2 regions of the Mesorhizobium sp. M1396 genome follow, and region 1 is predicted to be linked to the other one. Evidence: riboswitches for the same ligand, from Rfam matches in the RefSeq annotation. Region 1 holds a riboswitch; the other holds the start of a gene.
What was found. Region 1 has a riboswitch for S-adenosylmethionine ahead of NKH02_RS01525 (O-succinylhomoserine sulfhydrylase). Riboswitches for the same ligand answer to the same signal wherever they lie in the genome.

Region 1 (6,010 bases):
GAAAAGCCCTTCCTGTCCGGCGAAGCGAACATGTCGCACACCATCGCCAATCTCGAACATCACCACTTCAAATATGCGGCTTTCCGCCAGCCGGGCGACGTGCATGTGCACATGTTCGGCACGGCGACGCTGTCCTTCGCCGACGGCATCAGTACTGAAGCCGGCGACGTGTTCGAGATCGAGGCCAAGGATTTCGGCCTGCCGCTGCGCAATCCGCTCGAGATCGAGCAGCCGGTGAAGGTGGCGGTGAAGGCGCTTTGAAAGGGTGATCTCCCCCCAAAGGGGAGGAGATTGGCAGCTCCGACCTCAATAAATATCGAAGTCGAAATACTTGGCCTGGATCTTCTTGTAGGTGCCGTCGGCGACAATCGCGTCGATGGCCGCATTGAGCTTGTCGCGCAATGCCGTGTCTTCTAGGCGGACGGCAATGCCGGCTTGTGTCTCCGTGCCCTTGACGTCGCCGACCAGCTTGCAGCAGCCGTCGCTTGCCTTCTTCAACCAATCCATCAGGACGAACTTGTCCGAGATCACGGCGTCAAGCCGGCCGTTGGTCAGGTCGGTGATCGCTTCTTCCTGGGTCGGGTAGAGTTTGGCCTCGGCGCCCGCCTTGCCATAGGTATTCTGGGCATAGTCGGCCTGCGTGGTCGAGGCCTGCGCGCCGACCGTCTTGCCTGCAAGGGCCGCCGGTTCGGTCGAGGTGAGGTCGCTGTCCTTCGGCGCCACCAGAGCGAGCGGTGTCGTATAGTATTTGTTGGTGAAAGCGACCTGCTTCTTGCGCTCCTCGGTGATGCTCATCGAAGCGATGATGGCGTCGAACTTCTTCGCCTGCAGGGCGGGAATGATGCCGTCCCAGTCCTGGGTGACGATTTCGCACTCGACCTTCATCTGCGCGCACAGCGCATTGGCGATGTCGATGTCGAAGCCTTCGACCTTGCCGTCCGCTGTAATGGTATTGAATGGCGGATAGGCGCCCTCGGTGCCGATCTTGATTTTCTCAGCTGCCTGCACCGACAGAGAGCTGGCCGCCATCACCAGCATGGCAGCGCCCGCCGCCGATATGACCCGTTTCGAAATCTGCATTTTCTTGGTTCCCCTTGAACGCCGCCAGCCTGACGACCAGAAAGGCAGCCAAGCATGGCGAGCCGGCGCAGGCAAGCATTTTGCCCGCGGGCAATGGGGGTTCAGCGCGCGGGGCGGAAATGCTTGGACAGCTTCAAACCCTGCGCCTGGTAGTTGGACCCGAGATCGGTGCCATAGAGTGCCCGTGGCCGCTTCAGCATGTGCTCGTAGACCAGCCGGCCGACGATCTGGCCATGGTCGAGGATGAACGGCACTTCGTGGCTGCGCACTTCCAGCACCGCCCGGCTGCCGGTGCCACCGGACGCCGAGTGGCCGAAGCCCGGATCGAAGAAGCCGGCATAGTGGACGCGGAATTCACCGACCAGCGGATCGAAGGGCGTCATCTCGGCGGCGTAGAGCGGCGGCACATGCACCGCTTCCTGGCTCACAAGAATATAGAATTCATCGGGGTCGAGCACCAGTTCGCCAGCGCCGCTCTTGTGGATCGGCTCCCAGAAGTCGACGACCTCCTGCGCGGCGCGCTTGTCGACGTCAATGAGACCGGTGTGATGCTTGCCGCGGTAGCCGACAAGGCCGTTTCGATCGCCGTTGAGGTCGATCGACAGCGCGATGCCGCCGCCGGAAATGTTGGGCGGCTCGGTGGCAACCAGTATCTGCGCGCGATGCAACTGGTGAAGTTCGGCTTCCGACAGCAGCGCATTGCCGGTGCGGAAACGGATCTGCGACAGTCGCGAACCGGTGCGCGCGACGATCGGGAAGGTGCGCGGGCTGACCTCCAGATAGAGCGGACCATGATAGCCGGCGGCGATCTTGTCGAACTCGTGGCCGCGATCGGTCATGACGCGGGTGAAGATGTCGAGCCGCCCGGTCGAGCTCTTGGGATTGGCCGAGGCCGAAATGTCCGCCGGCAATGCCAGGCTTTCGAGCAAGGGCACGATATAGACGCAGCCGGTCTCCAGCACCGCGCCCTCGGCCAGATCGATCTCGTGCAGCTTCAGCCGGTCGAGCTTTTCCGAGACCTTGTGGTTGGGGCCCGGCAGGAAGGACGCACGCACCCGCCAGGCCTTGTCGCCGAGCCGGAGATCGAGGCTGGCCGGCTGAATCTGGTCGGCATCGAGCGCACGTGCCGACTTCAGCGCGCCGAACTGGAAGAGCGCCGAAATGTCCTGATCGGGAAGAATGCCTGTTTGCCGCAAAGCCGGCTCCGCTGCAACGCCGCTGGTACAAACCTCTTAATCAAGCCGGCAATTGACGCAAGCGTGGCGCGGGTCTAAAGGGTCGTTATCCCGTGGTGATTTGGCCGGTCGGCTTGCAGCCACGTTAAACAAGTCGCTAAAGGACCGTCGGGCCGCAAGGCCGTATGGACCGGTTGCGACTTTCGCGGCCGGTTTTTTTGTGTCTGGAAGAAGAGCGATGAGCACCAACAAGCGCAACTGGAAGCCTCAAACGGCACTCGTGCACAGCGGAACGCTGCGTTCCGGTTTCGGCGAAACGTCGGAAGCGATTTACCTCACCCAGGGCTACGTCTATGAAACGGCGCAGGCCGCCGAAGCCCGTTTCAAGGGCGAGGAGCCGGGCTTCATCTATTCGCGCTACGCCAATCCGACCGTCGACATGTTCGAAAAGCGCATGTGCGCGCTCGAAGGTGCCGAGGACGCCCGCGCCACCGCCTCCGGCATGGCCGCGGTGACGGCAGCGCTGCTGTGCAGCGCCAAGGCCGGCGACCATATCGTGGCGGCGCGCGCGCTGTTCGGCTCCTGCCGCTGGGTGGTCGAGACGCTGGCGCCAAGATACGGCATCGAGGCGACGCTGGTCGACGGCACCGACATCGCCAATTGGGAAAAGGCGGTCAAGCCGAACACCAAGCTGTTCTTCCTGGAAAGCCCGACCAACCCGACGCTGGAAGTGGTCGACATCGCCGCGGTTGCCTCGCTCGCCAATTCGATCGGCGCCAGGCTGATCGTCGACAATGTCTTCGCCACGCCCTTGCAGCAGAAGCCGCTGCAACTCGGCGCCCACATCGTCGTCTATTCGGCGACCAAGCACATTGACGGCCAGGGGCGCTGTCTCGGCGGCGTCATCCTGTCGGACAAGAAGTGGATCGACGAGAACCTGCACGATTATTTCCGCCACACCGGGCCAAGCCTGTCGCCCTTCAACGCCTGGACACTGCTGAAGGGCCTGGAGACGCTGCCGCTGCGCGTGCGCCAGCAGACGGAAAGCGCGGGCCGGATCGCGGATTTCCTCGCCGAGCGGCCGGAAATCGCCCGCGTCATCTATCCCGGCCGCGCCGACCACCCGCAGGCCGATATCGTGAAGAAGCAGATGTCGGGCGGCTCGACGCTGATCTGCCTCGACGTCAAGGGCGGCAAGCAGGCGGCCTTCGCCTTGCAGAACGCGCTCGACATCGTGCTGATCTCCAACAATCTCGGCGACGCCAAGAGCCTGATCACCCATCCGGCGACGACGACGCACAAGAACCTGAGCGACGAAGCGCGTGCCGAGCTCGGCATCGGGCCGGGCACGCTCAGACTGTCCGTCGGCCTGGAAGACACCGACGATCTGCTTGAGGATATCGAACAGGCGCTGAAGGCCTCGTAAGAGGGCTTTGGCTTTCAGGCGCCGGACGGCGTCTCTTCCAGCTCGGCCGCCTTGGTCCCGATGGTCATCGCGTTGCCGCGCCAGTCGACGGCACCGCCGAGCCAGCCGCGTGCCCACATCGCCGGCAGGATCAGGTCGCGCGCCATGATCGCGGCAACCATGCGTCGCGACAGGTACCAGCCCTTGGACCAGGCCAGGGCGCACTCGGGAAGGTAGAAGGCCGCCAGCACGGCAATGGCGGTTGCCCAGAGGCTGAAGCCGGCGCTTGCCGCCGCAATCAGCGCCAGCACCAGCGGCACCGCCGCGCCAGTCAGGATTTCGGGTGCGAAGAACAGCGGGAAGGTGACGCGGCGCAGGCGCGCCCAACGGGCCTGACGTGACCAGATCTCGTCGAACGTGCGCCGGCCAAGCGGCTGTTCGAAGGGCGCGGCGACGAGATTGACGCGCAGGCCGAGGCCGTTGACCAGCTTGGTCGCGGCGGCGTCCTCGGCGATCTCGGCGGCCAACGCGCGGATGCCGCCATTGGCGTCGAGCATCGGCTTGTTCCAGAGCATGCTCTTGCCCTGGGCAAAGCCAAGGCCAAGCGCCTCGCCGGCATATTGCCAGCGCGCCTGGAGCGTGTTGAGGAAAGCGCATTCGACTTCAGCCCAGAAGCCGGCCGGCCGCGAGCCGATCGGCGTCGAACAGACAAGGCCGGTGTCGGGCCGCCATGCAGCCATCAGGTGCTGGATGTAGTCTCTCGGCATCAACACGTTGGAATCGGCCAGGATGACCCAGTCGTGCCGCGCCGCTTCCCAACCCTTGACGCAATTGTTGAGTTTCGGATTGGCGCTGAAGCGGTCGTCGCCGATCATCAGCCGGGCCGGCACCTTGGGAAACCGGGCAATCGCCCTGTTTATCGGTTTGACTACCGGATCGTCGGCATGGGCGACGCAGAAGATCAGCTCGTAGCGCGGCCAATCAAGCGAGAAGGCGCGCTCCAGCGTCTCGTGCGTGAACGGTTCAATGCCACGCGACGGCACGATGATCGACACCGGCCGCGGCTTGCCGGTCGGCGGCGCGATAATGCGGCGCCGTTTCAGACGCGAAGCGGCAAGCACGATGCTGGCGAGATTTGAGAGGATAAGAGCAATTGAAAGCGTGGCGGCTATGAGAGTGAGTTCCATCGAGATCCGGTCACTCCAGAAAACCGGTCCGCCAGAACAATCTGGCTGGCATGACGACCGATTTCAACAGTTCGACAGAGCGCCCGAGTCGCGCGGCACTGGTCGGCGCACACCATCATTGTCGTGTGTCACTTAAATGACATTCTTTGCCGGCACCTGCCGTTCGGTAGGCAATGAAAGGACGCGCACCGTTGACCAGCCTGCAAGGAGCGCCGAAAGATACTGGATTGTTTTGGAGCTGCTTATGTACAGCGCCGTCACGCGCAACATCGAAGTGCAGGTCAGGCCGTTCTATCTGGAGGACCGTTCGGATCCGTCCGAGAACCGCTATGTCTGGGGCTATCAGATAACGATCGACAATCAGTCGGACGATTCCGTCCAGCTGTTGTCGCGCTATTGGCACATCACCGATGGCACCGGCAGGGTCGAAGAGGTACGCGGCCCTGGCGTCGTCGGCGACCAACCCGAACTCAATCCCGGCGACAGCTACCAGTACACGTCCGGTTGCCCGCTCTCGACACCCTCCGGCATCATGGTCGGGCACTACACGATGCGCAACCAGCGGGGCGAGACGTTCGACATCGCCATCCCCGCATTTTCACTCGACCTGCCGGGGAAGCGGCGGACGGTGAATTAGCGTCTTTCTCCCCGTCTCTGTACGGGGAGAAATGCCCGGCAGAGGGGCGCCGCCGGGCTGATGAGATTGTCTTCCACGCACAAGGCATCCGAGTGGACGGCGCGGCCATTCGCCGAAGTTCGCGCTGCCCTCATCCGCCCTTCGGGCACCTTCTCCCCGTAAACGGGGAGAAGGAAGGGACACTTTACTGAGCCGCAAATTCCGCCGGGTCGAAGTCATATTGCTTCGAGCAGAATTCGCAGGCGACGTGAATGCCGCCGTCCTCGGTGCTGTCCTTGATCTCCTGGGCGGAAAAGCCCTCGAGGATGCCGCGGATCTTGTCCCGGGAGCACGAGCACTGGTCGGCGACCGGAACGCCGCCGAAGACGCGCACGCCATGCTCGTGGAACAGCCTGTAGAGCAGCCGCTCGGCGCCGATCGTCGGGTCGATCAGTTCGGTCGGCTCGATGGTGCCGAGCAGCGCCAGCAACTCCAGCCAGGAATTGTCGTCGGGATCGTGGATCTCCTCGCGCGGATCGCCATCGCC
Region 2 (6,010 bases), on a different contig from region 1:
AAGACAATCCGTTTTTTGCAAGCCAGATGTCCCACGACAGATTCTCCAGCACGATTTTTTCAAGGGCCTCCGCTATCGATGCGCCGTCATAGCGTGGTGAGTTCTGAACAGCCTCAGTAGAGCGAAACCGACCGGTCTGACGAGCGCGTGACCAAGAGATTGCCTGACCAAGGAGATCGCGGCGAGTCAAGCGCACGTAGTGCAGTCCTGGAAGGCTGGCTGGGAGATCCACAGTCTCGGCCACCTGCAAAAACTGGCTTGCAAACAGTTTGGCAGCGTAAATTCCAGAGGGAGACCGCCCATCTTTCAATGCACGCAAAACCTGGGCACGGGGATCGCGAGGATAGTTCGGCATTGCGAGAACACGGCGGCCACCGAACCACTCGAGGGGGTTGCCAAGCTCGGTGGCTGCCATCAATCCGGCCAGATGATTGCTGCCGCTGCGCGGTGAGGTGCAGATGAGAATTCCGGCTTTCAACCCAGCCAGCATTTCCGGCGGGATTTCAACTGGCAGAGGGCGCCTACGAAAAAGATGCATGGCGATCAAGACTACCGCTTCAGCAAGAACACAGCCTGCTGGCCGAAGAAATTCCAGAACCACCACGGCATCGACAGGCCGATCTTCTGGCCATTGGCGTCGAGTGCGGTTGCTTTTTCAACCGTCGCGCCGAGTTCGTCGCACAGATTGACGAAGTCGCGGATGGTGCAGAAATGGATATTGGGCGTGTCGTACCAGGAATAGGGCAGGTCCTTGGTCACCGGCATGCGGCCGTTGAGAAACAGCGAAAGGCGCACGCGCCAATGGCCGAAATTGGGGAAGGACACGATCGCCCGGTTGCCGATCCTGAGCAATTCGTCGAGCACCAGCTTCGGGTTGCGGGTGGCCTGCAGCGTCTGCGACAGGACGACGAAGTCAAAGCCCTTGTCGGGATAGAATTCGAGGTCCTTGTCGGCATCGCCCTGGATGACCGAGAGGCCGCGCGCCACGCATTCGTTGACGCCGCGCTGCGACAGCTCCAATCCCCGGCCATCGACCTGCTTGCTGTCTTGCAGCAATTCGAGCAGCGAGCCGTCGCCCGAGCCGACATCGAGCACGCGGGACCGCGGCGGGATGAGATTGGCGACGACCTCGAGGTCGACACGCTGGTCGCGGTTGACGCTCATTGGCTCAATCCTCTCGCCCGGGCCGCCGAGCCGATGAAGCCATTGATGGCGGCAAACAGTTCCGGCTCGTCGAGCAGGAAAGCATCGTGGCCGCGATCGGTCTCGATCTCGACGAAGGATACCGACGCGCCGGCCGCGTTGAGCGCATGCACGATCGAGCGGCTCTCCTCGGTCGGAAACAGCCAGTCCGAGGTGAAGGACACCAGGCAGAAGCGGGTTTTGGTGCCGGCAAAGGCGTCGGCCAACCGGCCGCCATGGTCGGCGGCGAGGTCGAAATAGTCCATCGACCGGGTCATGTAGAGGTAGGAATTGGCGTCGAAGCGATCGACGAAGGTCATGCCCTGGTGGCGCAGATAGCTCTCGATCTGGAAGTCGGCGTCGAAGCCGAAGGTCAGAGCTTCGCGATCCTGCAGGTTGCGGCCGAATTTCCGGTGCAGGGCGGCCTCCGACAGATAGGTGATGTGGGCGGCCATGCGCGCCACCGCCAAGCCCTTTTCCGGGCGTTTGCCGTGTTCGAAATATTTGCCGCCATGCCAGTCCGGATCGGCCATGACAGCTTGCCGGCCGACCTCGTGGAAGGCGATGTTCTGCGAGGAATGGCGCGCACCGGTGGCGATCGGCAGCGCCGAGAAGACGCGCTCCGGGTAGCTCGACGCCCATTCCAGCACCTGCATGCCGCCCATCGAGCCGCCAAGCACGCAGAACAGCTTTTCGATGCCGAAATGGTCGATCAGCATCTGCTGCGCGCGCACCATGTCGCGGATGGTGATGATCGGCAGGTCGAGCCCATAGGGTTTGCCGGTGGCGGGATTGGTCGAGGCCGGTCCGGTGGAACCCAGACAACCGCCGATGACGTTGGAGCAGATGACGAAGAAGCGGCTGGTGTCGATGATCTTGCCGGGGCCGATCAGCACCTCCCACCAGCCCGGCTTGCCGGTCACCGGATTGGTGCTGGCGACGTGCTGGTCGCCGGTAAGCGCATGGCAGACGAGGATGGCGTTGGAGCGGGCGTCGTTCAGCGTGCCATAGGTCTGGTAGGCGATCTGGAACGGCGACAGCAGCGTACCGGCGTCCAGCTTGAGCGGTTTGTCAGGCCCAAAACGCAAAACCGGGCTCGATGGCTGGTCGGCCTCGTTGTTGGTTTTGCGAGCACGCAGAGCGGCCATTGCATCCATCTCACACCTTGATCCCTGCACCGTGCTTTTCGAAAATCGATGCCGATGCGGTATCCGGCCGGCGCGGACAACAAAAAACCGGCATTGCAGTCGCAAAGCCGGTTACAGGATGCAAACGGCCCTTTAGCAAGTTGTTTAACGTGGCTGCAAGCCGACCGGCCAAATCACCACGGAAGTTCGCACCCTTCTAGGCCCGTGGCGTGCTGGCGTCAACGGCCAGCCTTTGTCCCGAGGCGGTCACCTCTCGACATTGCGGGCCACGGCTTGTATTTCCGCTGCGGCTTCCCTGAGGAGCGTTCTCGACGGATTTTACGACATGAGCCAGACACCGGACAAGGCACGTCCAACCCCGCGCGCGGGCATCATGGACATCGATGCCTATGTGCCGGGCAAGAGCACGGCGCCCGCCGGCATCGCCAAGGTCTACAAGCTGTCATCGAACGAGAACCCGCTCGGTCCGTCGCCAAAGGCGATCGAAGCCGCGCGCGAGATTGCCGGAAAGCTCGATATCTATCCCGACGGCACCGCCAGGCGGCTGCGCGAAGCGATCGCCGAAGTGCATGGCCTGAACCCGGCCAACATCATCTGCTCGAACGGCTCCGACGAGATCCTCGGCCTGCTGGCGCAGACTTATCTGGCGCCCGGCGACGAGGCTGTCATCACCGAACACGCCTTCATGGTCTACAAGATCTACATCCAGTCGGCGGGTGCCGTTCCGGTGACGATCAAGGAAAAAGACGAGCGCGCCGACATCGACGCCATCCTGGCCGCCGTCACGCCGCGCACCAAGATCGTGTTCCTCGCCAATCCCAACAACCCGACCGGCACCTATGTGCCGTTCCAGGAGGTGCGCCGGCTGCACTCAGGTCTGCCCAAGCACGTGCTTCTGGTGTTAGACGCGGCCTATGCAGAATATGTCCGCCGCAACGACTACGAAGCCGGCATCGAGCTCGTCGGCAGCGCCGAGAACGTGGTGATGACCCGCACTTTCTCCAAGATCGGCCTTGGCGGGGCGCGGATCGGCTGGATGTACGGGCCGATGCACATCGTCGACGCAATCAACCGCGTGCGTGGCCCCTTCAACGTCAATGCAACGGCGATCGAGGCCGGCATCGCGGCGATCCGCGACCGCGCCCATATCGAGCGCAGCATCGCGCACAACGAGACCTGGCTGGCATGGCTGAGCGAGGAGTTCACAAAGCTTGGACTGCGGGTGACGCCGAGCGTCGGCAATTTCGTCCTCGTTCATTTTCCCGAGGACAACAAACATTCCGCAGCTGCGGCGGACGAGTATCTAACGGCGCGCGGCTATATATTGAGGCGCGTTTCCGGCTACGGCTTTCCCAACGCGCTGCGCATGACCGTCGGCACCGAAGAGGCCAATCGCGGCGTTGTCGCCGCACTCACGACATTCCTGAAAAGCTAGAACACCATGACATCACCGATGTTTGAAAAGATCGCGCTGGTCGGCATCGGCCTGATCGGCTCGTCGCTGGCCCGCGTCATCCGCCGCGAGGGTCTGGCCCACCACGTCGCTATCTCGACCCGCAGTGCCGCGACGCTGGCGCGAGCGAAAGAACTTGGGCTGGGCGATAGCTACACCACCGATGCGAAGGAGGCGGTTCGCGATGCCGATCTGGTCATCGTCTCGGTGCCGGTCGGCTCGTCCGGCACCGTGGCCGAGGAAATCGCACCGGCGCTGAAGCCGGGCGCGATCCTGACCGATGTCGGCTCGACCAAGGCATCCGTCATCGCGCAGATGCAGCCTTATGTGCCGGCCGGCGTCCACTTCATTCCCGGTCATCCGCTGGCGGGCACGGAAAAATCCGGCCCCGATGCCGGGTTCGCCGACCTGTTCGACAATCGCTGGTGTATCTTCACGCCGCTGCCCGATACCGACCCGGACGCGCTGGCACGGCTGTCGGAATTCTGGCGCCGCTGCGGCGCCAACATCGACACGATGGATCCCCAGCATCACGACATGACGCTGGCCATCGTCTCGCATCTGCCGCACATCATCGCCTACAACATCGTTGGCACCGCCGATGATCTGCAGTCGGTAACCAAGTCCGAGGTGATCAAATATTCGGCTTCCGGCTTTCGTGACTTCACGCGTCTTGCCGCCTCCGACCCGACGATGTGGCGGGATGTGTGCCTGCACAACAAGGATGCCATCCTCGAAATGCTGGCGAGGTTCTCGGAAGATCTGGCGTCGCTGCAACGCGCGATCCGCTGGGGTGACGGCGAAAAACTCTTCGACCTGTTCACCCGCACCCGCGCCGTGCGCCGCTCGATCATCGAGGCCGGCCAGGACATCGACGTGCCCGATTTTGGCCGCCAGGCGGTCGAACACCCGGCAAAGACCTAAGTCTGTTTCAGGCGGGCCAGGTCGCGGCAACCATGGCCAAAGTCTCGGCGCGGTCCGGGGCACCAAGCCTGCCGCCGAAGTGTAGGCATTTGAGCGCGGCGGCCGCACTGGCAAAGCGCAGCGCCTGCTCGACCGGCATGGCTTCGGCCATCCCCACGGCGAAGGCGCCGTGAAAGACATCGCCGGCGGCCAATGTGTCGACCGCTTTGATTCTCGGCGCCGCGACGTGGCGCACACAGCCTGCGGAACGGTCGTGCCACCAACTCCCCGCCGCGCCGCCAGTCACCGCGACAAAGGCGTCGGTGCGGCTGGCGAGATCGGCGCAAGCCGTTTCCGGATCGAGCGCCTGGCCGCAGACAATGCGCGCCGCCGGCTCCGATGCAACGATGTGCGTGGCGAGCGGCAACAGCTGTTCCAGGACCTCCAGCGGCGCGGTGTCGGCATCGAGGATCGCCGGCCGGCCATCGGCGCGCGCCGCCTTCAGGGCAAGTGCTGCCGCACCTGGCCAGCGGACATCGACCAGTACGGCATCGAATGCGGAGAGGTCGGCGACCGGCAAGGCTTCGGGATCGGCCTGGGCAAGCCTGTCATAGAACGGCACGATGATGCGCTCGCCATGCGCGTCGACCAGAATCGAGGCCAGCGCCGAGCGGGCGCCTCTGACGCGGCGCACAAAGGTGCAATCGACGCCTTCGGCCTCGACGCTGGCGATGAGCTGGTCGGCGATGACATCGTCGCCGGCGCTCGCCCACAGCGATACCTCGGCGCCCAGGCGATGGGCGGCGCAGGCAGCGCTGGTGGCCATGCCCGAGGCGATCTGGACGCCGTCGGAGGCGATGAACTTGCCCTGATGCACGGGCAATGTCTCGACACGCAGGATGGTGTCGAGCGTCAGCGCGCCGACGCTTAGAAGTTTTGCCGGTCTGTTCATACTGGGATGCTTAATTGAGCGGCTTGATCTTGCCCAGTGGGATGAAGCCGAACGAGGCCTTGCCCTTGACCACCTTGAGCGGCATCGACGGTTCGTTGCCGAGCACCGCCAGGGCAGAAAAGCCCTGCTCGATCTGGCTTTTCTGCTCGGGTATGGCGGCACCGAGGATGGCCGCCACCGCCTTCGGGTCCTTCAGCCTGATCATCAGATCGGCGTTGACCAGGCCCTCGGCATCGACCGAGAGCGGTCCCGAAACAGTGATGCGCGCCGTCCCCGACGACAGGTCGAGGTTGCGGATTTCGATCGCCTGGCCGCGCAGGCTTTTCACCTGCGTGCCAATCAACGCGACGCCGTTCTTCAGCGTTGCGTCGC

Region 2: linked by a shared signal. The riboswitch ahead of metX (homoserine O-acetyltransferase MetX) and the one ahead of NKH02_RS01525 (O-succinylhomoserine sulfhydrylase) in region 1 are both predicted to bind S-adenosylmethionine.

The regions. Positions count from the first base shown of each region.
Region 1 covers NZ_JAMYLA010000002.1:58,938-64,947, forward strand. The annotation lists gene araD1 (AraD1 family protein) at 1-261, shown strand, start outside; gene NKH02_RS01515 (ABC transporter substrate-binding protein) at 307-1,080, opposite strand; gene NKH02_RS01520 (2'-deoxycytidine 5'-triphosphate deaminase) at 1,182-2,276, opposite strand; SAM riboswitch at 2,359-2,436, shown strand; gene NKH02_RS01525 (O-succinylhomoserine sulfhydrylase) at 2,494-3,681, shown strand; gene NKH02_RS01530 (ceramide glucosyltransferase) at 3,696-4,847, opposite strand; gene apaG (Co2+/Mg2+ efflux facilitator ApaG/CorD) at 5,092-5,484, shown strand; gene NKH02_RS01540 (Hsp33 family molecular chaperone) at 5,669-6,010, opposite strand, start outside.
Region 2 covers NZ_JAMYLA010000015.1:2,073-8,082, forward strand. The annotation lists gene NKH02_RS11950 (Stf0 family sulfotransferase) at 1-538, opposite strand, end outside; gene metW (methionine biosynthesis protein MetW) at 550-1,164, opposite strand; gene metX (homoserine O-acetyltransferase MetX) at 1,161-2,330, opposite strand; SAM riboswitch at 2,443-2,520, opposite strand; gene hisC (histidinol-phosphate transaminase) at 2,656-3,765, shown strand; gene NKH02_RS11970 (prephenate/arogenate dehydrogenase family protein) at 3,772-4,707, shown strand; gene NKH02_RS11975 (sugar kinase) at 4,715-5,638, opposite strand; gene NKH02_RS11980 (DUF2125 domain-containing protein) at 5,649-6,010, opposite strand, start outside.